4 regions of the Ruegeria sp. N4 genome follow, and region 1 is predicted to be linked to each of the others. Evidence: riboswitches for the same ligand, from Rfam matches in the RefSeq annotation. Region 1 holds a riboswitch; each other region holds the start of a gene.

Region 1 (5,697 bases):
AAAGGGCGGTCAGAATGACCGCCCCCAGCAGGACCGCGCGGCCCGTTTGAGCCATGTTAGTTCAGCTCCGGGTGCATGGCCGAAACCATCTTTTCGATGGCGTCTATGTTTGCCGGTCCCGGCGTCAGCTCTTCATAGCGCAGACCGATCCAGCGTTCGTTCTTGACGGCATCGGTCAGGGACATGGCCGGATGCTCCTGCAGAAACTTGAACGTGTCCTCGGCACCGTTCCCGGTCTGATAGTCCAGTAGGACCAGAAATTCGGGGTTTGCGGCGGCCACTGCTTCCCATGAGGTGCGACCCCAGCTGGTGTCCATGTCATGGGTGACGCTGACACCGCCCGCAGCCTCGATCATGGCGTCTGGAATGGCGAATTTACCGGCGGTAAAGGGCGCATCGGCGGGACCGTCCAGCAGGAAGACGCGGGGTTTCGGCAGGTCTGCGGTTTTGGATTCGATGGCCGCCAGCTGGTCTTTCCAGCCCGAAACCAACGCTTCGGCCTTGTCTTCCACATGCATCACCTTGCCCAGACGCAGCACGTCATCGAACAGAAGGTCCATGCTGGCTTCGGGGCGGTCCTTGTTCAGGTGAACGCAGCTTTCGGTCAGGACCATGGTTTTGATGCCAAAGGGTTCCAGCGTGTCGGGGGTGACTTCGCCACCCGGCTGCATGCCGTAATACCAACCGGCAAAGAACATATCCGGCTCGACCGCGACCAGATTTTCGACGGTGGGGTATTTGGGCGCCAGTTCCGGGATGTCACCGCGTTTTGCATCGAAATCCGGGCTGGTCTTGTACCAGCCGGTAATGCCGGTCAGGCCGACAATCTTGTCCTGCAAACCCAGCGCAAAGGCCATGTCGGTCATGTTCATGTCGTGCACGACAATCCGCTCGGGCGTGCCGTCGAACACCAGTGGTTCGCCGCAATTGTCGACGGTCACTTCATGCGCCGCCGCACCACTTGCGAGGCCCGAAACAAGGACCACGGACCAGAATTTCTGCATTATCAAATTCTCCTGTTATGATGACAGCTTTCGTTTTCGGATATCCAGCGCAGGGATCACGCGCCCTTCGTGCTGGAAACACAGGTAGTCAACGCCAAACGTATCGCGCACACGCTCGGGTGTCAGAACTTCGGGAACCGGGCCGAAGCCGGTCATGCGGGTTGCCTTCATCAAAGCGACATGGGTGGCGAATTCGGGGATCATGACCAGATCATGCACGATCATCACAACCGTCACGCCTAGTTCGGCCACCAGCGACAGCATGTGGCCCTTGGCGTCGGGGTCGAGGTGGTTTGTCGGCTCGTCCAGAAACAGCAGCGATGGCCTTTGCGCCAGGGCCCGTGCGATATGCGCCCGCTGACGTTCGCCGCCGGACAGACGTTGCATCGGTTTATCGGCCAGCGGGACCAGTTCGGTGATCTCAAGCACCCGCTCAAGATCGGCCTTATGATCCTCGGCTGACCGGTCGGCCTGAATCGGGATTTGCCCAAGGGCCACATAGTCGCGCAGTTTCAGCCTGCCGTCAGGCAGTTCCTGCTGCCCGACCACAGCGATGGTGCGTGCCCGTTCAGGGGCAGATAATTGACGCAGGCTTCGCCCCTTGATCGTCACATCGCCCAAGGCCAGACGTTCGAGGCCACAAAGCAGGTTCAACAGCGTGGTTTTCCCGGCCCCGTTTGGCCCGGCAATGGCCAGGATCGACCCCTCATCCAATGAGAAGGAGACATCCTGTAGCAACACATCCCCATTCAGGGCGTAGTATTCGAGCCCCTTGGCAACCAGAAAACTCATTTCTCGCCCTCTGTCGAAAGGCGCGGCAGACGGGCCAGAGTTTTGAAAAGCAGGGCAAGGGGCCGATCGGTTGCACTGGTCCAGCCGTCGTCACTGTCGCGGAATTGGCGGGCGAAGGCGGCAATCGCGTCCAGATCGGCGGGGCTTTGGATATCGCCGAACAGATACTGCGCCTTGCCTTCGGCTTGCAGCCCAACGGTCATGGGGCGTTCGCACCCTGCCATGCAGGCAATCATTCGGGTCGCAAACCCCGGTGGTAGGGTTGCGTCCAAACTGGCCTTGGCTGCCTTGGCTTCGATTTCACCCTGACAGGTCGAACAGATCAGGACGAAGTGGTCAGCTTGGGATGACATGGCTGTTCCCGCTGCGGAAACCGCGCGAAAAGAAAAAGCCACGCCCGCAGGCGAAAAATTGAGCCATCAAATCCTCCTTCCAGGACACCCCGCCCCGGGTTGGTTGCACAGGTGATGGCAGGTCTCCTGACTTGCGGGTCGTGGCTTGGCCAACCTTCCCGACCTGTTCAGGCCAGTGGTGATTTGGCGTCGCTCTGCGCTTACAGTTGCGGGGGCAGTCACGGATTTGGCCGCAGGGCCGCACCGTATTCCCATTTTCATCCCGCAGGCATCGCTACGGGAACCATCGCTGGTCAGCTAGTCTGTCGCGGATTTAATTGTCAAGCGCTCTGGTCGAGATTTTGGCGGCGCGGACTGAGTGTTTAGTAATCCGCAACCAGCAAAAATTCCGGCGCTGCGTCCTCTTCAATGGTCGCGAACCGGGGGATCGGTTGCTCGAACACATTGTCGGTGCGGTCGTCATTGACGGTTGAGACTTCACCGATCAGACAATCCCCACGCTCGGCCCAGAAGGCATGCCAGATACCGGGCATCAGGGTCACGCTTTCGCCGGGTTTCAGGCGCAGCAATTCGCCGGGCGTGATCGTCACGTCGCAGCCATCGCTGGGCACAACCACCGGATTGTCGCGATCAATGCCGCCTTCGGGGTCCGAGGCGTAGATCTCCATCACCAGATCACCGCCGCCCCGGTTGATAATGTCCTCGGCCTTGATGATATGGCGGTGCATCGGAGATAATTGTTTGTCTCGCGAAATCAGCAGTTTCTCGGCATAGAGCATACCGCGACCCTGGTTCAGATCATTCACGTCGCCATTGCGCAGGGTGAACAGGAACAGGCCCAGCTCATCAAACTTGCCCTGACCGTAATCGGTAATGTCCCAGCCCAACCCTCGGGCGCGGATCGTGTCGGCCTTTGCGCTGCGCATCTGATCAGGGGACCAGTCGGCGAAGGGCGGCAGGACCGCGCCGAAGGATTTGATGAAGGCCTGCGCCTCGGTCTTGATGTCGTTGATGTCGGATCGTTTCATGTCGGTTCCCTCGGGGGATCAAAGCTCATGCGCCCAGGGCGGGTTTGCCCCGGCGCGGGATACGGTGACGGCGGCGACTTCTGCGCCCAGGGACAAAGCCGCGCGCAGGCTATCAGGCGTCAAGGCGCGCAGGCCCTCTTTGCTCAGGTGCCCGGCGCGGTGGAGTTCGGCCAAAACGCCCGCGTTGAACGTATCGCCGGCGCCCACAGTATCGACAACCTGCACCGGTTTGACTGCCACCGAGGTCTCGGACCCGTCCGCCAGATAGCCCGAGGCCCCCTGACCGCCCCGCGTCACGATCACCACGGACGGTCCGGCCTTCAGCAACAAGGGCACCTTCTCGGCATGGGTTTCCGGCCCCGGAATGATCCAGTCCAGATCCTCGTCCGAGACTTTGACAATATCGGCCTGCGCGATCATGCGATTCAAGCGGGTGCGATAGCGGGTCTGGTCCTTGATGAATCCCGGCCGGATATTTGGGTCCAGCATCACCGCGCGGTCGCCGCCATGACGGTCGAGCAGCGCGGCATAGGCATCGGCACAGGGTTCACAGGCCAGACTGATCCCCCCCAGATACAGGGTCGAGGTCGCCAACAATTGCTGCGGCATATCCTCGGGCTGCAACATCCGCCCGGCCGTGTTTTCATCAACAAAATTGTACGAGGCATGCCCATCCACCAGCTTCACGAAGGCCAAAGTGGTCGGGCGGTCGCTGGCAATCACGTGCGAGGTGTCCACATGGCTTGCCTTCAGCGTGTCCGCCAATTGCGCGCCAAACATATCCGAGGACAGGCCTGTCAGCATCCCCACCGGCGCGCCCAAGCGCCCAAGGGCGATGGCCGTGTTGAAAATTGCGCCGCCGGAATGGGGCACATAGCCCTGTGCGCCAGACGTGGTCGGTTCGGCGATCATGTCGATCAGGGCTTCGCCACAACACAGGATCATCCCGCGGTCCTTCTTTGGAAATGGTCACACGGTTTTACCGCATGAGCGCATTTTTGCAGAAGTTGTTAGCGCCAACAATGCCAAATTCGACCTGTTCCGAGATATAAAGGTTCATCCCTTGCCGCAAATCGCTGAATCGACCGCCTTGATTGAAGGCGTCCAGAAAACGCTCGCCAAACAGCCAGCGGTTCTTCTCAGCCACGCCGCCCACCAGGAACACGCCGCCCCGGGGGATCAAGGTGACGGCCAGATCACCCAGCAGAGCGCCCAGATGGGTCGTGAACATCTCTGCCGCTTTGATGGCATGCGCATCCGATCCGTTGCGGGCGTCGTGAAGAATGTCCTTTGCCGGGCGGTGCGCTGCGTCAGTCTGACCGGCGGCCAGTGCGATGGATTGATAGAGGACAGGCAGCCCCGTGCCGCTCAGGAACATTTCAGCTTCAAGCGTCAGGCTATCGCCAAAGAAACAGTCCGGCGCGATGTGGCGGGCGGCTTCGAAAATATCAACCTCGTCCCGGTGACGCGGGGAGACACCGACATGACCGCCTTCGCCCGAGGCTGTGTGGTAATGTCCTTCCGAATACAACAGCGCCCCGACACCCAGCCCGGTTCCCGGGCCAACGACCAGACGGGTGCCGGTTGGCGGTGTAGGGTCGCCCTGCAGCACGGCCACATCGGCCTTCGTTGCCTCGGCCACGGACCATCCTGCAGCGGTGAAGTCGTTGATCACATAGGTATGCCGCGCACCTGTGGCCTTGGCTAACTCAGCCTCGGACAGGTCCAGATGGGCGTTTGTCAGTTGGATCACGCCATCCCGAACCGGGCCCGCGCCTGCGGCGACAACGGCCTGAGGGTCGGTGCCGATGTCATCGCGCAGGCTGTGGAACGCGTCAAGCAGGTCGGGCAGAGTCCCTGTCGGATGCTTGCGCAGATCCGTCAGCTCTCCGTTTGTGATGACCCCAAGCCGGGTGTTGGTGCCGCCGATATCTGCCACCAGGTTCCAATGCGCGTGCACCGCACCTGCCGGTTGTGCCAAGGGCACCGAAACGGGTTCACCCTGCGCCAGCGCCGACTTCAGCGCGTTAAACGAGGCTTTGGGTCTGCGCTCCAGCGTGTCGAAATCCACATCAACCAACCCGAACCGCTTTTCATAGCCGAACGCCCATTCGTAATTGTCCAGCAGCGACCAGATGAAATAGCCCTTGACCGGAACGCCCTGATCCAGCGCAGTTTGCACCGCCGTAAGATGCTGATTCAAATACTCTATCCGGTCGTCATCCTGCTGCCGCTCGGGGCTGGCCATGCCGTTTTCGGTGACATAGATCGGCAGATCCCCGGTGTAGTCCCGCGCCGTGCGGGTCAGAAAACGAGAAAGGGCCGTCGGCTCGATCTCCCACCCCATCTGCGTTTTTGGCAGCGGGCCGGGCATCTCTTTCAGGCTGGGCCATGCGGTGTCGGACGGGGCGATCAGCTTGCGGGTGTAATAGTTCAGCCCACACCAATCGACGGGCGTTCCGATCGTTTCGAAATCGTCCTGCCAACCGGTTGGCAAGTGCTGTTCCAACCCGTTCAGCA
Region 2 (5,697 bases), on a different contig from region 1:
CCCGGCGCAGCCGCTTCAGACCCGGCCTGACGACACTGAATTTTAACCAGAGGACCATTTCATGACAGACCATATCGTTTTCTGCTCGGGCCCGATGTTCAGCGTCGGTGATCTTTGGGAGCAATATAACATCGCCGCCGTGCTCGAGGCCGGAGGGTTCGGCACCTATCTCGCCCCGCGCGACGGCGTCGAGATCGCCAAGATGATGGATATGTTGCAGGACCCTCAGGTCTGGTCACAAAAGGGACAGGAGATGCTGTATATCATCCTCAAGGTCGGCTACGCGCAGGATATCTACCAATTGCTCGGGCGCTGTTCGAGCCTTGTGTTCAACATGGATGGCCGGGTGCCCGATGGCGGCAGTATTGTCGAGGTGACAACAGCCTACGCCGCTGGAATGCCCCTTGTGATCTACAAGACGACACCGGTGACGCTGTTTGGTGGGGTCGATAACCCGATGATTCAGGGGCTTTCGACCAATTGGGACTATGTGCATGACACCGCATCCATCGTGCCCGCCCTGCTCAAACGGATCGAGGCGCAATCGCAGAACGGCTATGTCTACACCCCGCCCCCGAATGTCAGCCTTGTGATGGAGGTTGGGGCGATGACGGCAGACCCCAGTTCCGACCTTCACAAGCGGCTGGATGCCATTTCGAATGCGCCAAACGAGAAGGCCGCGCTGGAAGCGGGTGAGGAACTGATCGACTGGGCGAAAAGCAACAAGGCTTATCAGGCGGCGTTTGGCGGGTCGGCACCCACGTAAGCCCTGTTGGATTGGTGGGGTTGAAACGAATTCAGTGACACTCGCCTTGATTTCGAGACCTCGTTCCTGGATCTCATCCAACACACGCTGATAGCGCCAAGCTGCATCACAGGCCGTTCTTCACTCGGGCATTCTGAATGGTCGGTGCGCGTGGTCTTGCAAACCGCGCCCATTTGTATACCATTGGATACAATTGATCCCATGACATCGGGCCTGAAATTTGTCCGTCCAAGCCACATCACCAAGCCGCCCCGTAAGGCGGGCCATCACCTTCGGCCTTGCCGTGCTGGGAACGGTCGTATTCTGGATGCTGGGCCTGCCCCTACCCTTTCTGTTCGGCCCCATGACCGCCTGCCTGATTGCGGCACTGGCGCATGCGCCGATGGAAGGGTTCGGGCAGATCTCGGTCGCGGCGCGTACCATCCTGGGCGTGGCGGTGGGGGCTTCGATCACGCCTGATCTGTTTGGCCAACTGCCGAAAATGGCAGCGTCAATTGCTCTGATCCCGCCCTTCATCCTATTGATCGCTTTGGTCGGGGTGCCGTTCTTTCGCAAGGTCTGGGGCTTTGACGACAAAACGGCCTTTTACGCCGCGATGCCCGGCGGGTTGCAGGACATGATCATCTTCGGCACCGAGGCCGGTGCCAATCCGCGCGCCCTGTCCCTGATCCATGGCACGCGCGTGCTGATCATCGTGACGCTCGCCCCGTTGCTCCTGACCCTGTTCTACGACGCTGACCTGACCAACCCCATTGGCGAACCCGCCCGCGACCTGCCTCTGCAAGAACTGGCGCTGATGGTCGTCGCCGCCATTGTCGGCTGGAAAGGCGGTGAGCGGATCGGCCTGTTCGGAGCGTCCATTTTGGGCCCAATGATCCTGACTGCGGCCTTGTCACTGGGCGATTTCATCCACACCCGCCCACCGCGCGAGGCGATCCTTGTCGCGCAATTCTTTATCGGCTGCACCATCGGCGTGAAATTTATCGGTGTCACATGGGTCGAGCTGCGCAAAGTTGTGGCGGCGGGCTGCGCCTATGTTGTTGTGCTGGCCATACTTGCGGCAGCCTTCACGGCCCTTGTGACCACGTTGGGGTTCGGGCAACCGATCGAGGCCTTCCTTGCCTATGCCCCCGGCGGGCAGGCTGAAATGACGGTCTTGGCCATCGTCTCGGGCGCGGATCTCGGGTTTGTCATTACCCACCACCTGACACGGATCGTTCTGGTGATCATCGGCGCGCCCATCGCGGCCAGTCTTCTGGTGCGCTGGTCCCGCTCTCGGGATTAGAAGGGTTTCGCAGTTTGATTTGGGTTCAAGTCCCGACGGGTTGCAATCCGACGCTGCGTGCTTTGCTGGCACCGGTAGACAGGGCTTTGGCCTTATGAGACTGTGCAGCCGATGGTGTCCGACGCTCTGAGTCGGCTGAAAAGGGAATGCGGTGCGGGCAAACGCCCAAGGCCGCAACTGCCCCCGCAACTGTAAGCGGCGAGCGACCCCCGACAGACCACTGGATGACCCCGCATGGGTTGTCCGGGAAGGACGGGGACAGCGATGAACCGCAAGTCAGGAGACCTGCCATCTCCGGCGCAAATGTGCCGCAGTCACCTTAACTCGGGCGGGGTGCCCGTGGACGGAGCGACAAGAGATGGACCGCATTGGCCAGACATCACTGTTGATGCCCCACACAAGCCGCCCAAAAACGCGGAGGGCGTCGTTATGCTTGACCTGACCATTTCCCAACTGGACACCGGCCACGTGCCTCCGCAGCGCGCGCAAGAGCTGGGGCAGATGGGCTATATGCAATGGCTGGGCGGCCTGCCCGGTTCCGCGAACTACCATGCGCAGGCGCGGATTGCTTTGGCCAAGGCCAAACCGTTTGCCGAGACCTCACCCGCCATCGCTGTGTTCTGCGACCTGCTGGCCAGATCCATGCAGATGCCCCTGGAACCATTGTTCCTGGCCCTGCCCGCAAAACAGCGCCGAGGGGGCCATCGCGCGCGCCGCGCCGCCTTGTGATCTCATGCGGGCAATTCAGCCTGTGCCATCGCCCGCATTTTGGACGATTTTGGCCGGGCAATGCTTTGACTGCTTATTAGTGATTTCGTTGGATTTGCACGCCGAACAAGGTGCATCATGACGCAAACTCATAATTTAGTCGAATAACAATCATTTCACCTCATAATGCCAACGCGCTATACCTTCGGCCCACACAGCCGATTGGATACCGCGAATGCTTGACTTTACCTTGCCCGACACACCCGCGCTCGCGACGCTGCGCGCATTGGCTGCCCAGCGCATCCTGATCCTTGACGGGGCCATGGGCACAATGATCCAGACGCTGAACATGACCGAAGAGGATTTTACCGCCAACGGTCACATCCATGGCCCCGGCTGTCGGCATCACTATCACCCGGATCATCCGCAACAGGGCAACAACGACCTGTTGGTGCTGACCCAGCCGCAGGCGGTTGAGGATATACAGTATGAATTCGCAATGGCCGGGGCGGACATCCTTGAAACCAACACTTTTTCCTCAACCACCATCGCGCAGGCCGATTACGGGCTGGAGGCTGCGGTGCATGATCTGAACGTCGCAGGCGCGCAGGTGGCGCGGCGCGCGGCGGACCGGGCCACGGCTGAGGACGGCAAACCCCGGTTTGTGGCCGGGGCTGTGGGGCCGACGAACCGGACGGCCTCGATCAGCCCGGATGTGAACGATCCCGGATACCGCGCCGTCAGTTTTGATGATCTGCGCATAGCCTATGGCCAGCAGATCGACGGGCTGATCGAAGGAGGCTCTGACCTGATCCTGATCGAGACGATCTTTGACACGCTGAACGCCAAGGCGGCGATTTTTGCGGCTTTCGAGAGCTTCGCCAAGGCCGGACGTCGCCTGCCGCTGATGATCTCGGGCACGATCACCGATGCCTCGGGCCGGACGCTTTCTGGCCAGACGCCCACCGCCTTCTGGCACTCGGTCGCCCATGCGCGCCCTTTCACCGTCGGGCTGAACTGCGCCCTTGGCGCTGCATCCATGCGCCCGCATATGGCCGAGATTTCGGGCGTGGCTACCGCCCTGACCTGCGCCTACCCCAATGCGGGCCTGCCGAATGAGTTCGGACAGTATGACGAAACCCCGGACCAGACCGCCGCTCAGGTCGAAGAGTTTGCCCGCGATGGCATCGTCAACGTGGTCGGCGGTTGCTGCGGCACCACACCCGACCATATTCGCGCGATTGCCGAAGCGGTTGCCCCTTTTGCCCCCAGAAAGGTACCAGCATGACCCGTCACCTGCGCCTCTCAGGGCTGGAGCCTTTTGTCCTGACGCCCGACATCCCCTTTGTGAATGTGGGTGAGCGGACCAACGTCACCGGCTCGGCCCGGTTTCGCAAGCTGATCGTGAACCGCGACTATGCCGCCGCGCTGGACGTTGCGCGGGATCAGGTGGAAAACGGCGCTCAGATCATCGACATCAACATGGATGAAGGGCTGATCGACAGCAAACAGGCGATGGTCGAATACCTGAACCTTGTCGCGTCCGAGCCCGATATCGCCCGCGTGCCAATCATGATCGACAGCTCGAAGTGGGAGGTGATCGAGGCCGGGCTGCAATGCGTGCAGGGAAAGCCTGTGGTGAACTCGATCAGCCTGAAAGAGGGCGAAGAGGCGTTTCGCCATCACGCGGGTCTGTGTCTGGCCTATGGGGCTGCTGTGGTGGTCATGGCCTTTGACGAGGCCGGTCAGGCCGACACCTTCGAGCGCAAGACCGAGATTTGCGCCCGCGCTTATCGCATTCTGGTCGAGGATATGGGGTTCCCACCCGAAGACATCATCTTTGACCCCAACATCTTTGCCGTCGCCACGGGAATCGAGGAACACGACAATTACGGCGTCGATTTCATCGAGGCGACCCGCTGGATAAGTCAGAACCTGCCCCATGCACATGTCTCGGGCGGGGTGTCGAACCTGTCTTTCAGCTTTCGTGGCAATGAACCGGTGCGCGAGGCGATGCATGCGGTGTTCCTGTACCATGCCATTCAGGCCGGGATGGATATGGGCATCGTCAATGCGGGCCAACTAGCGGTCTATGACCAGATCGATCCCGACCTGCGCGAAGCATGCGAGGATGTGGTCCTGAACCGCCAGCCGAAATCCGGCGGCAGCGCGACCGAGAACCTGCTGGACATCGCCGAACGTTTCCGTGGTGACAAGCGCGAGGAGAAAACCCGCGACCTGGCCTGGCGCGACTGGCCGGTCGAGAAACGGCTGGAGCATGCGCTGGTCAACGGTATCACCGAGTTCATCGAAGAAGACACCGAGGCCGCGCGCGGCGATGCGGAACGCCCCTTGCATGTCATCGAGGGGCCTCTGATGGCCGGGATGAACGTGGTGGGCGATCTGTTTGGCGCGGGCAAGATGTTCCTGCCGCAGGTGGTGAAATCAGCTCGTGTGATGAAGCAGGCCGTGGCCGTGTTGCTGCCCTACATGGAGGAAGAAAAGCGCCGGAATGGCGGTGAGGGTCGGCAATCTGCGGGCAAGATTCTGATGGCCACGGTGAAGGGGGACGTGCACGATATCGGCAAGAATATCGTCGGCGTGGTTCTGGCCTGCAACAATTATGAGATCGTCGATCTGGGCGTCATGGTCCCGCCGCAGAAGATCCTGCAAGTCGCGCGCGACGAGAAGGTAGACATTATCGGCCTGTCAGGACTGATCACGCCGTCGCTGGACGAGATGGCGCATCTGGCCTCGGAAATGGAGCGCGAAGCGTTCGATATTCCGCTGCTGATCGGCGGCGCGACCACGTCGCGGGTGCACACGGCGGTCAAGATCGCGCCGCGTTACACGCATGGGCAGGCGGTCTATGTCACCGATGCCAGCCGCGCGGTCGGGGTTGTCGGCGCTTTGCTGAGCCCGACGCAGAAACCCGATT
Region 3 (5,697 bases), on a different contig from region 1:
TGAAGCATCCAGCCCCAGAAAGATTGGCGCGGAAACAATCCCTCTGGGTCCGCGTGTAATCAGGGGATGAGACATGGGCTGCAAAGCCAACCGATCCAGCCTGTCACCCTGCACCAGCAATTTACCGCGCCACAACAGAACACATCTGGCTGCCGGATTGCCTTGTGCTTGTGACAACTTCTCGGCGTCGCCCCGAATATGAGCTGCACGGTTCAGACCCGCGCCACCGAAAGTCACCTGTTCTGCATTTATCATCACCTGCCCCTTCGGCTTTGCTGACAGGGCTGCCATGACTGCCCCGGCGTTGCAATGGCCTTTCGCGGTGCCGGGCCATGCGCGGCCAGAGGCAATGCTTGCACAGGCCTGGAAACATTGGCATTAAGTCTACCAATTGTTGATTTTGATTTAGCACCAGCATCCAATAGTAAAATTCAAGAGTGAAAACTGGACCTTTTAGACCGGGTCAAACTGAAAGTTCGGATGTGCATATTCGTATCCTCGCGACAACTGATCTGCACATGAATCTGACCGGTTTCGACTATTACTCGGATCAGCCGGACCCCACGATTGGATTCACGCGAACCGCCAGTCTGATCCGCACGGCGAGAGCAGAAGCAGACGGCGCGCTTGTTTTGCTGTTCGACAATGGCGATGCGCTTCAGGGCACGCCGCTGGGCGATCAGGCGGCACAGGACCCTGACGGCCATCCAATGATGCAAGGGTTTGCGGCCCTGCATTATGACGCCGTCGGGCTTGGAAATCACGATTTCGGCTTTGGGCTGGCGGTGCTGGACACTGTGCTTGATCAGGCTCCATGTCCCGTCCTGTGCAGCAATATGCGCCGCCGGTCGGGGGTTTCGCAACGCTGGCAGGACCATGCGGTGCTTGACCGATCGATTTCGCTGAACGGGCAGGGCATTCCCATCCGCGTGGGCGTGTTGTCGGTTCTGCCCCCTCAGACCGCGCAATGGGAAGCGCATCATCTGGGCGATGACATCACGGTCGAGGATTGCCTGAGCGCGGCGCGACGCTCCGTGCAGACCCTGAAATCGGCGGGGTGTGATCTGGTCATCGCGCTGGCTCATTCCGGCCTCGGTCAGGATCAGGATGTACCGGGGCTGGAGAATGCCGTGATCCCGTTGGCCGCTATTGACGGCATTGACGCCCTTGTAGCCGGGCACACGCATCTGACCTTTCCCGGAAACGACCATCAGGGGTTGGCCCATGTCGACCCCGAGGCCGGGCTGGTCCATGGCAAACCGGTTGTCATGCCCGGGTCCGCAGGAAGTCATCTGGGCGTGATTGATCTGAACCTGTCCCACTCTGCCGATCTCGGGTGGCAAGTCACCGACCTGCAGGTCGCGTTGAGACCGCTTCGCCAGACCAAACCCGCCCCTGAAACGCCAGAGGATCCCGTCATGGTCCGGCTTTTTGCACCCGTGCACGCCCGAACCCGCACCAAGATGGCCGAGCCGGTGGCGCGAATCGCACAACCGATGCACACCTATTTCAGCTTTTGCGCCGTTGATCGGGGGTTGGCATTGGTGGCCTCGGCGCAAGCTGCTGCATTACGCCCCTATCTGTCCGGCACCGCACTGGCCAATATGCCCATGTTGTCCGCCGTTTCGCCCTATAAATGCGGCGGTCGGTCCGGGCCGCGATATTATACCGATGTCCCGGCGGGCGAGGTGTGCCTGCGCCACATCGCGGACCTTTACGTCTTTCCGAACGAACTGAGGGCGGTGAAGGTCAGCGGCGCTCAGGTGCTGGACTGGCTTGAGATGTCGGCGGGTCTTTTCAACACCCTGCGTCGCGACGACGAGACCGATCTGATCGACTCCGGTCGGGTTGGGTACAATTTCGACCTTCTCTTTGGCCTGACCTACCAGATCGACCCGTCCTACCCGGCCCGGTTTGACGCTCAGGGGCAGTTGATCGACAATTCTCACCGCCGCATCCGGCAGGCCAGAATTGACGGGTCTACGCTTGACCCCAATCAGGATTTTGTGGTCGCGCTCAACAATTACCGCGCCAATGGTGGCGGGCATTTCCCGTTTGTGGAAACGGCAGAGCCGATCAACCTGCCTGCAATAGATATCAAGCGAATCCTACGCGATTATCTGACCGGGTACCTGCCCGCCGACCCGCTGTCTCAGGCGGTTTATCCGTTTTCGTTCGCGCCGCAGGCCGGGGTTCAGTCAATCCTCAGTACAGGGCCCGGCGCGCTGAAATACCTGTCAGAGTTGCAGAACTACGACCCTATCGTTCTGGACCCGGACCCGCAGGGGTTCGAACGCATCCGGCTGACACTCTGACGGGTTGTCATTTTCCCCAGGCTTCCCTATATCAAGCGCTGAGAGGTTGGCGCGGGCGAGCGCCTCGCCAACCTGGTCAGGTCCGGAAGGAAGCAGCCACAACGAGCCCCGCTTGGGTCGATGTCCAACCTCTCACCTTTCCCCCATGTATCCGCTCATCAGCACAATCAGGCAACCAACTGGGGCCAGATTGCCGAATTCCGGCGGGCAAATGCGCCGATATGGCCGATCTCTTTCACTCCGAATTCCTTGGGCGACAACAGGTGCCGCCGCGCGCCCGGCCCATACAGATCCGCCAGACGCCATACGGCTTTTGGCGGGACGGTCTGATCGTCGTCGCTGGTGAACAGATCCACCGGAACACCCAGATCCGCCCAGCGCGCCGGTGGCAAATCCTTTCCGATCTCTGGCACATAATTCAAAGGTGCGGTGCACCACCTGCGCCATTGCCAATAGACAGAGCCCGGCAGATCGGCACCGAACCCAATGGCTTTGCCGGGCAGATACCCCAGGGCTTTCACAAGCAGCGGAACATGCCCGTGCCAGAACGCCCAGGCCAACCCCCGATAGGGCCATGGGTGATCGGACAGCGTCACCAGCCCCGAGCAGACACAGATCATCCGGTCGATCTGGTCGATATCCGGCTGAATCGGCCCCAGCATTCCGCCGACGGAATGACCAATGCTCCATTGCCGGGCGTCGGGAAACCTTCGGCGCATCTCGGCCCGTGCTGCGGGCATGTCGATCAGGGCCCAGTCCGACATCGTGACCTGCGATTTGCGCATGGGGCCGGAAACAGAGTGACCGAAATCACGATAGTCATACGTCAGGCAGGCCATGCCACGCTCGGCAGCCAACCACCGGGCAAAGTGCTGGTAGTAGTCGCGCGGCACACCGGTCGCCCCGTTCAGTACCACCACCGTTTCGGGATCAGTAAAAGGCCGATACAGCCGCGCCGACAGCTGCGCCGGGCCAGCGGGAAACTGAAAATCCTCGATCTTCACGTGCAGTTGCGTGTCCAACATCGAACCTGCGGGCCTTTCTGAACCAATCGGTTTACCTGCCCAAGAGGCACAACAACCCGCAGCCGAGTCAACCCCGCTGCCACTTGACCACACGTCGCCCGAAACAAGGCATGTGTACGCGACACCCAAAACCCCGCTTGACTCAGAACGCGAACAGACGCTAGCGGTTGTGTGATGGTTTCCGATCCACACAATAGGTCGGGATGAAAAGGGAACACGGTGCGGTTCTGCCCGGTCAAACCGGAACGAACCAAAGCCGCGACTGCCCCCGCAACTGTAAGCGGTAAGCGATGCCGGAATGCCACTGGCCGAAAGGCTGGGAAGGTCGGCAAAGCAACGACCCGCAAGTCAGGAGACCTGCCATCATCAACGTAACCGAAACTCGGGCGGGGTGTCCGGGCAGGTCCTGACAGCGCATAGCTGAACCGCCTGCCAACGTCCCCGTCCACCGCGCGGAGGGCGCAGGATGATCTGGAAGACAAAAACCCACGAATACGTGGCGACCATTTGCCAACGCACAGGCGGGCCCTGCCCCGCAATGGCGCGCATGGCACGCGCGCTGGCCGAGGCAATGAACAAGGCCGACCACGTCACCAGCGAAGGATTCGAAATCGAAGGCAGCAGCGACCTGACGCATTGCGCGCAAGGGTGCATGGCCCGCTTTCGCGCCGGACCAGAACAGATACGCATCTTCTGCGGCACCGAGGCGGACACGCCGATCCAAACGCTGGATACCTATGCCGACCTGATTTTTGACGAGACATGCGCGGCCCTTCCGTCCGGGGCCTTGCCAAGAACGCCTTGCGCCATGCTTGAGGTCTTAGCCCTGAGACCTTCAAGACCAGTGCAGGAACCGGCGCGGGTATCAGCCTGAGCGCGCATCCAAAGGTGCGTGGTTCGCTTTCGTGGCCCATGCCATCTGCTCGTCGGTTTCCACCGCGCAGGGGCGCAGGGCCCGCAACCGGGCCAGCGCCTTGTCTGCCGGTTCCCCGCATTCCAGCATCAGGCGCAAGACCACCATACCGGATCGCCCGCACCCACCCCGGCAATGCACCAGCACCCGGCCACCGCCGGACAAAGCCTGCCGCGCCGATGCGCTGACCGACCCCCACCGATCGTGAACGGCGCGCGGCGGGGCGCCAAAATCCTCGACCGGCAAATGAACCCATCGGCTGGCGCGGCCCTGAATGTCACTGCCAAAGGTCCGGGCCCCGTCCTGCAGCATCTCAACTTCCGTGGTCATCGAGATCACAAGACCGGGTTTCCAATCCGCGATTGTATCCAGATCGCCCGCATAATCTCCGCCGCGTCCCGGCATCGAGGTCAGCGCAAGTGTTCCGCCTCCGACTTGCAGCGCGTAGACGACCAGTTGCGACATCAAAGATTTCCTCCCAAACCCAAGCCTGCTTGTAAAATGTGCTTCAAAAATACTGAGATTCCAGTTTACGCCGATCTCGGGTCTTTCCAAACCAAATTTCCCCGACCGCGCGGTGGACGCGGGCGGCAGCGGCCACTACGCTGCGACGACGTCCCGAATCCGCCAGAGCAGACATGACCGACACAGACAGCCCCGCCTATCAGGTTCTCGCCCGCAAATACCGTCCGGAAACCTTTGCTGATCTGGTGGGTCAGGACGCGATGGTGCGCACGCTGAAGAATGCGTTCGAAGCCGACCGGATCGCCCAAGCCTTTGTCATGACCGGCATTCGCGGCACCGGCAAGACAACCACGGCGCGGATCATCGCCAAGGGCATGAACTGCATCGGCCCCGATGGCACTGGTGGCCCGACAACCGAACCCTGTGGCGTCTGCGAACATTGCACCGCGATCATGGAGGGCCGCCATGTCGACGTGATGGAAATGGACGCCGCCAGCCGCACCGGCGTCAACGACATCCGCGAAATCATCGACAGCGTCCGCTATCGCGCCGCCTCGGCCCGCTACAAGATTTACATCATCGACGAGGTTCACATGCTCTCGACCAGCGCCTTCAACGCGCTGCTCAAGACGCTGGAGGAGCCGCCCGAACATGTGAAGTTCATCTTCGCCACCACCGAGATTCGCAAGGTCCCGGTCACGGTCCTGTCCCGCTGCCAACGCTTCGACCTGCGCCGGATCGAGCCCGAGGATATGATCGGTCTGCTGCAAAAGATCGCCAGCGCCGAAGGGGCCGAGATTGCCGAGGACGCGCTGGCCTTGATCACCCGCGCGGCCGAGGGGTCTGCCCGCGACGCAACCTCACTGTTGGATCAGGCGATTTCTCACGGCGCAGGCGAAACCACCGCCGACCAGGTGCGCGCCATGCTGGGGCTGGCCGACCGTGGCCGGGTGCTGGACCTGATGGATATGATCCTGCG
Region 4 (5,697 bases), on a different contig from region 1:
ATCCGGCGTTTGGCCTGCGCGGCCTCGCCGGGGTCGTTGACAATGAACGGGTAGATCACCGGCAGATCGCGGATCAGCGCCTCGGGCCAGCAGCCCGAGGACAGGGCGACGGATTTGCCGGGCAGCCATTCCAGCGTGCCATGCGCGCCGACATGGATCAGCGCATCCGCACCCAGCCCTTTGCGCAGCCACAGGTAAAACGCCACATAGCCATGGCGCGGGGTGCGCGAGAGGTCGTGGTAATCGTCATCGCGCAGCTCGGGCGTGCCGCGTTCCGGTTGCAGCGCGATCAGGGCCTTGCCACGGCGCAGGGCGGTGAAATGGAAGGCTTGGTCGGTACAGGCCGGGTCATCCTCGGGCTTGCCCCAGACGGTTTGCAGATCGCTGCGCAGGGTTTCGGGCAATTCGGCCAATGCGGTTAGGTAATCCGTCAGCGGCCATGAAATCCGGGCATCAGGCAGTTCGGATACGAAGTCTTCACCTGTTTCCCGGGGCGGCAGCCCCGGATCGCGCCCGACCCGCCCCCCAGGGCGGGCGCGATTGCGCCCACCCTCGGGCCGGTCGCGATCCTCAGTGCTGTATCCCTGCGTTTGTAGGTCATCCAAGATAGCCTCAGCCGAGGCCAGCGCGTCGAGGCCCACCGCGTGGGCCATCTGCCAGTCCTTGCCGGGATAGGTGGACAGAACCAGAGCAGGAATCTGATCGGCTTTGGGTTTGTCGTGCAGGGCCAGCCAGCCGGATACACGGTCGATGATCGCTTCGATCCGCTCGGGCTCGGCCCGGTGGGCGAAACGGGAATATTCCAGATGCGGGTCGCGCTTGCCCGGTTCCTTGAACGAGGCAATGCCTGCTGAGATCCGCCCGTCCACCTCGGGCAGTACCACGTGCATGGCGAGGTCGGCGGGGGACAGCCCGCGTTCCGCCTCGGCCCATGCCTTGCGGCGCGAGGTGGCCAGCGCCACCTGAAATACCGGCACGTTGGCGGCGTCCAGAGGCGAGGTGCCCGACGCGCCTTTGCCCGAGAATGAGGTGGCGTTGATGATGGCCGACGGGGCCAGCGCCACGACCTGCTCACGCAGCCAATCCGCCGCTGCGGGGGCTTTCAGCGATGGGGCGAACAGGCCCACTGCCTCGAATCCACGCGTGCGGAGGCTGCGGATCAGGGCCGCGACCGGGGCGGTGTCGGCTGAGGTCAGATAGGCCCGGTAGAAGGTGACAAGGATGCGTTTCGCGTCACCCGTGAATGCCGTATCCACCGGGATCACGCCGCGGTCCGGGCACCACGCGCCGCATTCGGGCAGCGTCTTGGCCCCCATCACCGGCCCGGCATAAAGCCCCGCCGCCAGCGCCATCTGCGCCAGGGCGGCCTGCGCCGCCACCTCTCCGCCGGTGTCGCACAGATGCGCCAGCCGCCGCAGGGTCGAGACGGGCAGGGTGGAATAGTCATCCAGCCGCGTATCCTCGCGCCCATCCGCAGGCAGCACCGCCAGCGCAATGCCTTTGGTCTGCGCCAGTGCCAGAACCTGTTGCAAGCCATAGGACCAGTAAGGCACACCACCGATCAGGCGGATCAGGATACCCTTCGCGCCTTCCAGCGTTTGCTCCACGTAAGTGTCAACCGACAGAGGATGCTTCAGCGCCGTCAGGTTCGCCAGCCGCATCGTCGGCATCCGCCCCTCGGGGCCGCCACCGCGATGCCAGCCCGCCGCGAAAGCGCCAAGGTCGCTGTCCGAGAAGGACAGCACCACCAGATCCGCCGGGCTCTGGCCCAGATCGGTCGGGGTCTCGGTTTCCTCTAACCCGTGGCTTTCGCGGAAGACGACGTGCATGGCTTACTCGGCGGCCTCGGTGACGCCTACGAGGATATCGCGGATCGCGGCCTCTTTGATGTCGTCATGCTCGGCAATCACGACCAGACGTGAGCGACGGTCCTCGCCGGGCTCCCACGGGCGGTCATACTGGTGGCGGACGCGCGCGCCAACGGCCTGCACAAGCAGACGCATGGGTTTGCCCTGAACGGCGGCATAGCCTTTGACGCGCAGGATGTTCAGTTCCTTGGCCAGACGTTCGATCTTGGCTACCAGATCGGCGGGATCGGTCTGTTCCGGCAACTCGACGATGATGCTTTCGAAATCGTCATGCTCGTGGTCATGGTGGCCGTCGTGATGCGAGGGGCGCGCGTCCATGTCATCTTCGGCGGCGGCCTCAAGGCCCAGCACGACGCGCACGTCCACGGCACCTTCGGCCACTTCAACCACGGGCAGGGGGCGCGGGGCTTCGGCAGCGATGACCTCTTTGGCTTTCGCCACACCCTCAGGACCGGCCAGATCGGGCTTGGTCAGCAGGATGATGTCGGCGCAGGAGATCTGATCCTCGAACACCTCGGACAGGGGCGTTTCGTGGTCGATCGAGTCATCGGCCAGCCGCTGGGCATCCACCGCTTCAACATTCGGGGCAAAACGACCTGCGGCCACAGCCTCGGCATCGGCCAGAGCGATCACGCCATCCACGGTGATTTTCGACCGGATATCGGGCCAGTCGAACGCCTTGAGCAGCGGTTTCGGCAGGGCGAGGCCCGAGGTTTCGATCAGGATGTGATCCGGGCGCGGCTCCAGCGCCATCAGCGCCTCGATCGTGGGGATGAAATCATCGGCCACGGTGCAGCAGATGCAGCCATTGGCCAGTTCCATGATGTTTTCCGCCGGGCAATCCGGGATGGCGCAGGATTTCAGGATGTCGCCATCAACGCCCACATCGCCGAACTCGTTGACCACCACGGCCAGACGCTTGCCCTGCGGGTTCTGCATCAGATGCTTGACCAGCGTGGTCTTGCCCGAGCCCAGAAAGCCGGTGATCACAGTGACGGGGAGTTTTTCGAGATTGCTCATTTCAGGGCTCCAATCGGGGGAATGCGCGAGGCGCAGTTCTTGCGGAAATGTTCGGGGCGCTCGCGCCATTTGACCAAGCCGTCCTCGGTGGCCAGATACTTGGTCGCTCCGTCGACGATGACGTCAACGTGATCGGTTTCATTGAGGTTCTCGTACACAAAGGTCCAGCGATCCGGCCCGCCGCGCAGCACGATGGAACAGCCCTGATCGCAGTTCGACAGGCATTCGACGGCTTTCAGCGTGACGCCCTCGGGCAGGTCCGCCTGTTCCAGCGCTTTGTGCAGCAATGTGCCAGGGCGCTGGTCATCATCCTCGATGGGCAGACCCCGGCGGCACGTGGTGCAAACCAGCAGCTCGACCGGCGCAGTCTCGGTCATGTCTCTCATCCCCCCAAATCCTCTTCGCGGGGGACGGGGTTTCATGCGGGCCACGCGATGCACATGGACCCGACACCGGAACACCCCGCCCGGTTTCAACTTCGGGTGCTGGCAGGTCTCCCGGCTTGCGGATGTCAGAGGCCCGGTTCGTCTGGCTCCTCTGTCGGATGTCCCGCCTTCCCGGCCTGGCAGGCCAGTGGCATTGGGCACCCTCTCCGGTCACGGTCGCGGGGGCGGCTGCGTTTGGCGGATAAACCGTTGACGCATTCCCTTTTCATCGGCTGTCGCCGACACCAACGACAGGGACATGCGGCACGTGTGGGCAGGTTGTCAAGCGCGATGCGACCACCATCGCGTGGCTAGGATGAAAAGCGACCTGCCAGCGTCGCTGGGCGGCATGACGCGGTGCCCGCGACATGGTCGCATACCGGAAAACACGCAGGGAGACGCGAATAATGAAAGTTGGGTTCATCGGACTTGGAAATGTGGGCGGAAAACTCTCGGGCTCGTTGCTGCGCAACGGGATCGACCTGACGGTCCATGACCTGAATGCAGACCTGGTGGAAGAATTCGTCGAAAAGGGCGCAAAGGCCGCCGAAAGCCCGGCCCAGCTGATGCACGATTGCGACGCGGTGATCACCTGCCTGCCATCGCCTGCCGCCTCGGACGCGGTGATGCAGGAGATGTTGCCCGAGGTCGGCCCCGGCAAAATTTGGATGGAAATGTCCACCACCGACGAGGCCGAGGCCAAGCGGCTGGGTGCCATGGTCATCGAACGGGGCGGGGCGGCGGTTGATTGCCCCGTTTCCGGCGGATGCCACCGGGCGGCAACCGGCAATATCTCGATCTTCGCGGGTTGCGACCGGGATACTTTTGAGCGAATCCTGCCCTTCCTGACAACGATGGGCCGTCGGGTGTTGCATACCGGCGAACTCGGCTCGGCCTCGGTTCTGAAAGTTCTGACCAACTATCTGGCCACCGCCAACCTGATCACCTGCGCCGAAGCGCTGGTGACCGCCAAAGCCGCCGGGATGGACCTGAACACGACCTATGAGGCGATCAAGATCTCGTCTGGCACCTCATTTGTGCATGAGACCGAAAGCCAGGTCATCCTGAACGGCTCGCGCGATATTTCCTTTACCATGGACCTTGTCAAAAAGGATATCGGCCTGTTTCAGGACGTCGCCGACCGCGCGGGTGTCCCGCTTGAGATCAACCCGATCATGATCAAGATCTTCGAGGACGGCATCGCACGCTACGGCGAACGCGAACTGTCGCCCAACATCATCAAACGCCTGGAAGACGCCACCGGCCTCGACATCCGCGCGCCCGGCTTTCCACCTGAAATGCAGGACGATGAACCTGAAGAACCGGGTTATGAGGTTATCCCGGCGGGGCGCGATTCCTAAGAGGGGCGCGCTTTCGTCTTTGCGTCGCGAGGTGAAGGTATTGAAGGAAGTGGAGGCGAGTACCGGAATCGAACCGGTGTACACGGATTTGCAATCCGCTGCGTCACCACTCCGCCAACTCGCCTTTTCAAGTAAAATCAAATACTTGCCGTGGTGTGACAGGCGTTTTAGCAGCTTTCTTATGGGGCGTCCAGAGGATTGCGTGTAATTTTGGCGCCTGAGGCGGGAAATGCTGATCTGGGCCGGATCACAAACCTGTCGCACGGTCCGGGCTGTGGCAACAGGGCCGTTGCCGGTTGCTGCGGGATGTGGCAAAAGCCAAAAAAACGTGGGAATTCAGACGAGAGATCACATGACAGATTTCGCAACCCGACGCCGCACTATGGTCGATACGCAGATTCGGCCCTCTGATGTCACGAAATTCCCGATCATCGATGCCATGCTGACCGTCCCGCGTGAGAATTTCGTGCCGGATGCGCAGCGCGAGGCAGCCTATGTGGAAGGCATAATCGATCTGGGGGACGGGCGCAGCATGCTGGAGCCTCGGACTCTGGCCAAGATGCTGGACGCCGTAAATATTTGCAAAGATGAGGCAGTTTTGGATATCGCGCCGGGGCTGGGATATTCCACCGCCGTTGCCGCGCGCATGGCCGAACTGGTGGTTGCTGTTGAAAGCGATGAAGCGCTGGCCGCAGAAGCGCAGGATGCCCTGACAGAGGCGGACGCAGACAATGCCGTGGTGCATGTCGGCCCGCTGGAGCAAGGGGCCGAGGAACACGGGCCTTACGACGTGATCATGATACAGGGCGGCGTGCAGCAGGTGCCGGACGCTCTGCTGGGTCAGTTGAAAGACAACGGGCGCATCGCCTGTCTGTTTGTGCAGGATGGTCTGGGCGTCGTTCGGATCGGGCGCAAGGCTGGTGACCGGGTCAGCTGGCGCGACGCTTTCAACGCCAGTGCGCCGACACTGGACAGTTTTTCAGTCGAGTGTGCATTTTCGCTATAGTCGGGCGGTGGTTTTTT

The links. A riboswitch is a leader RNA that binds a small molecule or an ion and turns the genes downstream of it on or off. The one in region 1 is predicted to bind cobalamin.
Region 2: it holds a riboswitch for cobalamin, as region 1 does, so the genes downstream of both, ACR0LW_RS16475 (hypothetical protein) here and ACR0LW_RS07260 (DUF1636 family protein) in region 1, are expected to answer to the same signal.
Region 3: it holds a riboswitch for cobalamin, as region 1 does, so the genes downstream of both, ACR0LW_RS13480 (hypothetical protein) here and ACR0LW_RS07260 (DUF1636 family protein) in region 1, are expected to answer to the same signal.
Region 4: it holds a riboswitch for cobalamin, as region 1 does, so the genes downstream of both, ACR0LW_RS04610 (DUF1636 domain-containing protein) here and ACR0LW_RS07260 (DUF1636 family protein) in region 1, are expected to answer to the same signal.

Annotation. Positions count from the first base shown of each region.
Region 1 covers NZ_JBQFLT010000003.1:164,526-170,222, forward strand. The annotation lists gene ACR0LW_RS07245 (FecCD family ABC transporter permease) at 1-55, opposite strand, end outside; gene ACR0LW_RS07250 (ABC transporter substrate-binding protein) at 57-1,004, opposite strand; gene ACR0LW_RS07255 (ABC transporter ATP-binding protein) at 1,020-1,796, opposite strand; gene ACR0LW_RS07260 (DUF1636 family protein) at 1,793-2,149, opposite strand; cobalamin riboswitch at 2,249-2,452, opposite strand; gene ACR0LW_RS07265 (D-lyxose/D-mannose family sugar isomerase) at 2,512-3,177, opposite strand; gene ACR0LW_RS07270 (carbohydrate kinase family protein) at 3,196-4,122, opposite strand; gene ACR0LW_RS07275 (glucokinase) at 4,157-5,164, opposite strand; partial or broken gene ACR0LW_RS07280 (GH1 family beta-glucosidase) at 5,186-5,697, opposite strand, start outside.
Region 2 covers NZ_JBQFLT010000011.1:125,129-130,825, reverse strand. The annotation lists gene ACR0LW_RS16490 (ATP-binding protein) at 1-30, shown strand, start outside; gene ACR0LW_RS16485 (nucleoside 2-deoxyribosyltransferase) at 62-766, shown strand; gene ACR0LW_RS16480 (AbrB family transcriptional regulator) at 987-2,051, shown strand; cobalamin riboswitch at 2,147-2,358, shown strand; gene ACR0LW_RS16475 (hypothetical protein) at 2,481-2,780, shown strand; gene ACR0LW_RS16470 (homocysteine S-methyltransferase family protein) at 2,995-4,047, shown strand; gene metH (methionine synthase) at 4,044-5,697, shown strand, end outside.
Region 3 covers NZ_JBQFLT010000008.1:45,707-51,403, forward strand. The annotation lists gene nudC (NAD(+) diphosphatase) at 1-255, opposite strand, end outside; gene ACR0LW_RS13465 (bifunctional 2',3'-cyclic-nucleotide 2'-phosphodiesterase/3'-nucleotidase) at 483-2,315, shown strand; RNA gene ffs (signal recognition particle sRNA small type) at 2,355-2,453, shown strand; gene ACR0LW_RS13475 (alpha/beta hydrolase family protein) at 2,483-3,340, opposite strand; cobalamin riboswitch at 3,499-3,719, shown strand; gene ACR0LW_RS13480 (hypothetical protein) at 3,807-4,214, shown strand; gene ACR0LW_RS13485 (protein-tyrosine phosphatase family protein) at 4,206-4,718, opposite strand; gene ACR0LW_RS13490 (DNA polymerase III subunit gamma/tau) at 4,892-5,697, shown strand, end outside.
Region 4 covers NZ_JBQFLT010000001.1:917,256-922,952, reverse strand. The annotation lists gene cobN (cobaltochelatase subunit CobN) at 1-1,829, opposite strand, end outside; gene cobW (cobalamin biosynthesis protein CobW) at 1,833-2,888, opposite strand; gene ACR0LW_RS04610 (DUF1636 domain-containing protein) at 2,885-3,265, opposite strand; cobalamin riboswitch at 3,359-3,578, opposite strand; gene ACR0LW_RS04605 (NAD(P)-dependent oxidoreductase) at 3,682-4,674, shown strand; tRNA gene ACR0LW_RS04600 (tRNA-Cys) at 4,725-4,798, opposite strand; gene ACR0LW_RS04595 (protein-L-isoaspartate O-methyltransferase family protein) at 5,027-5,680, shown strand.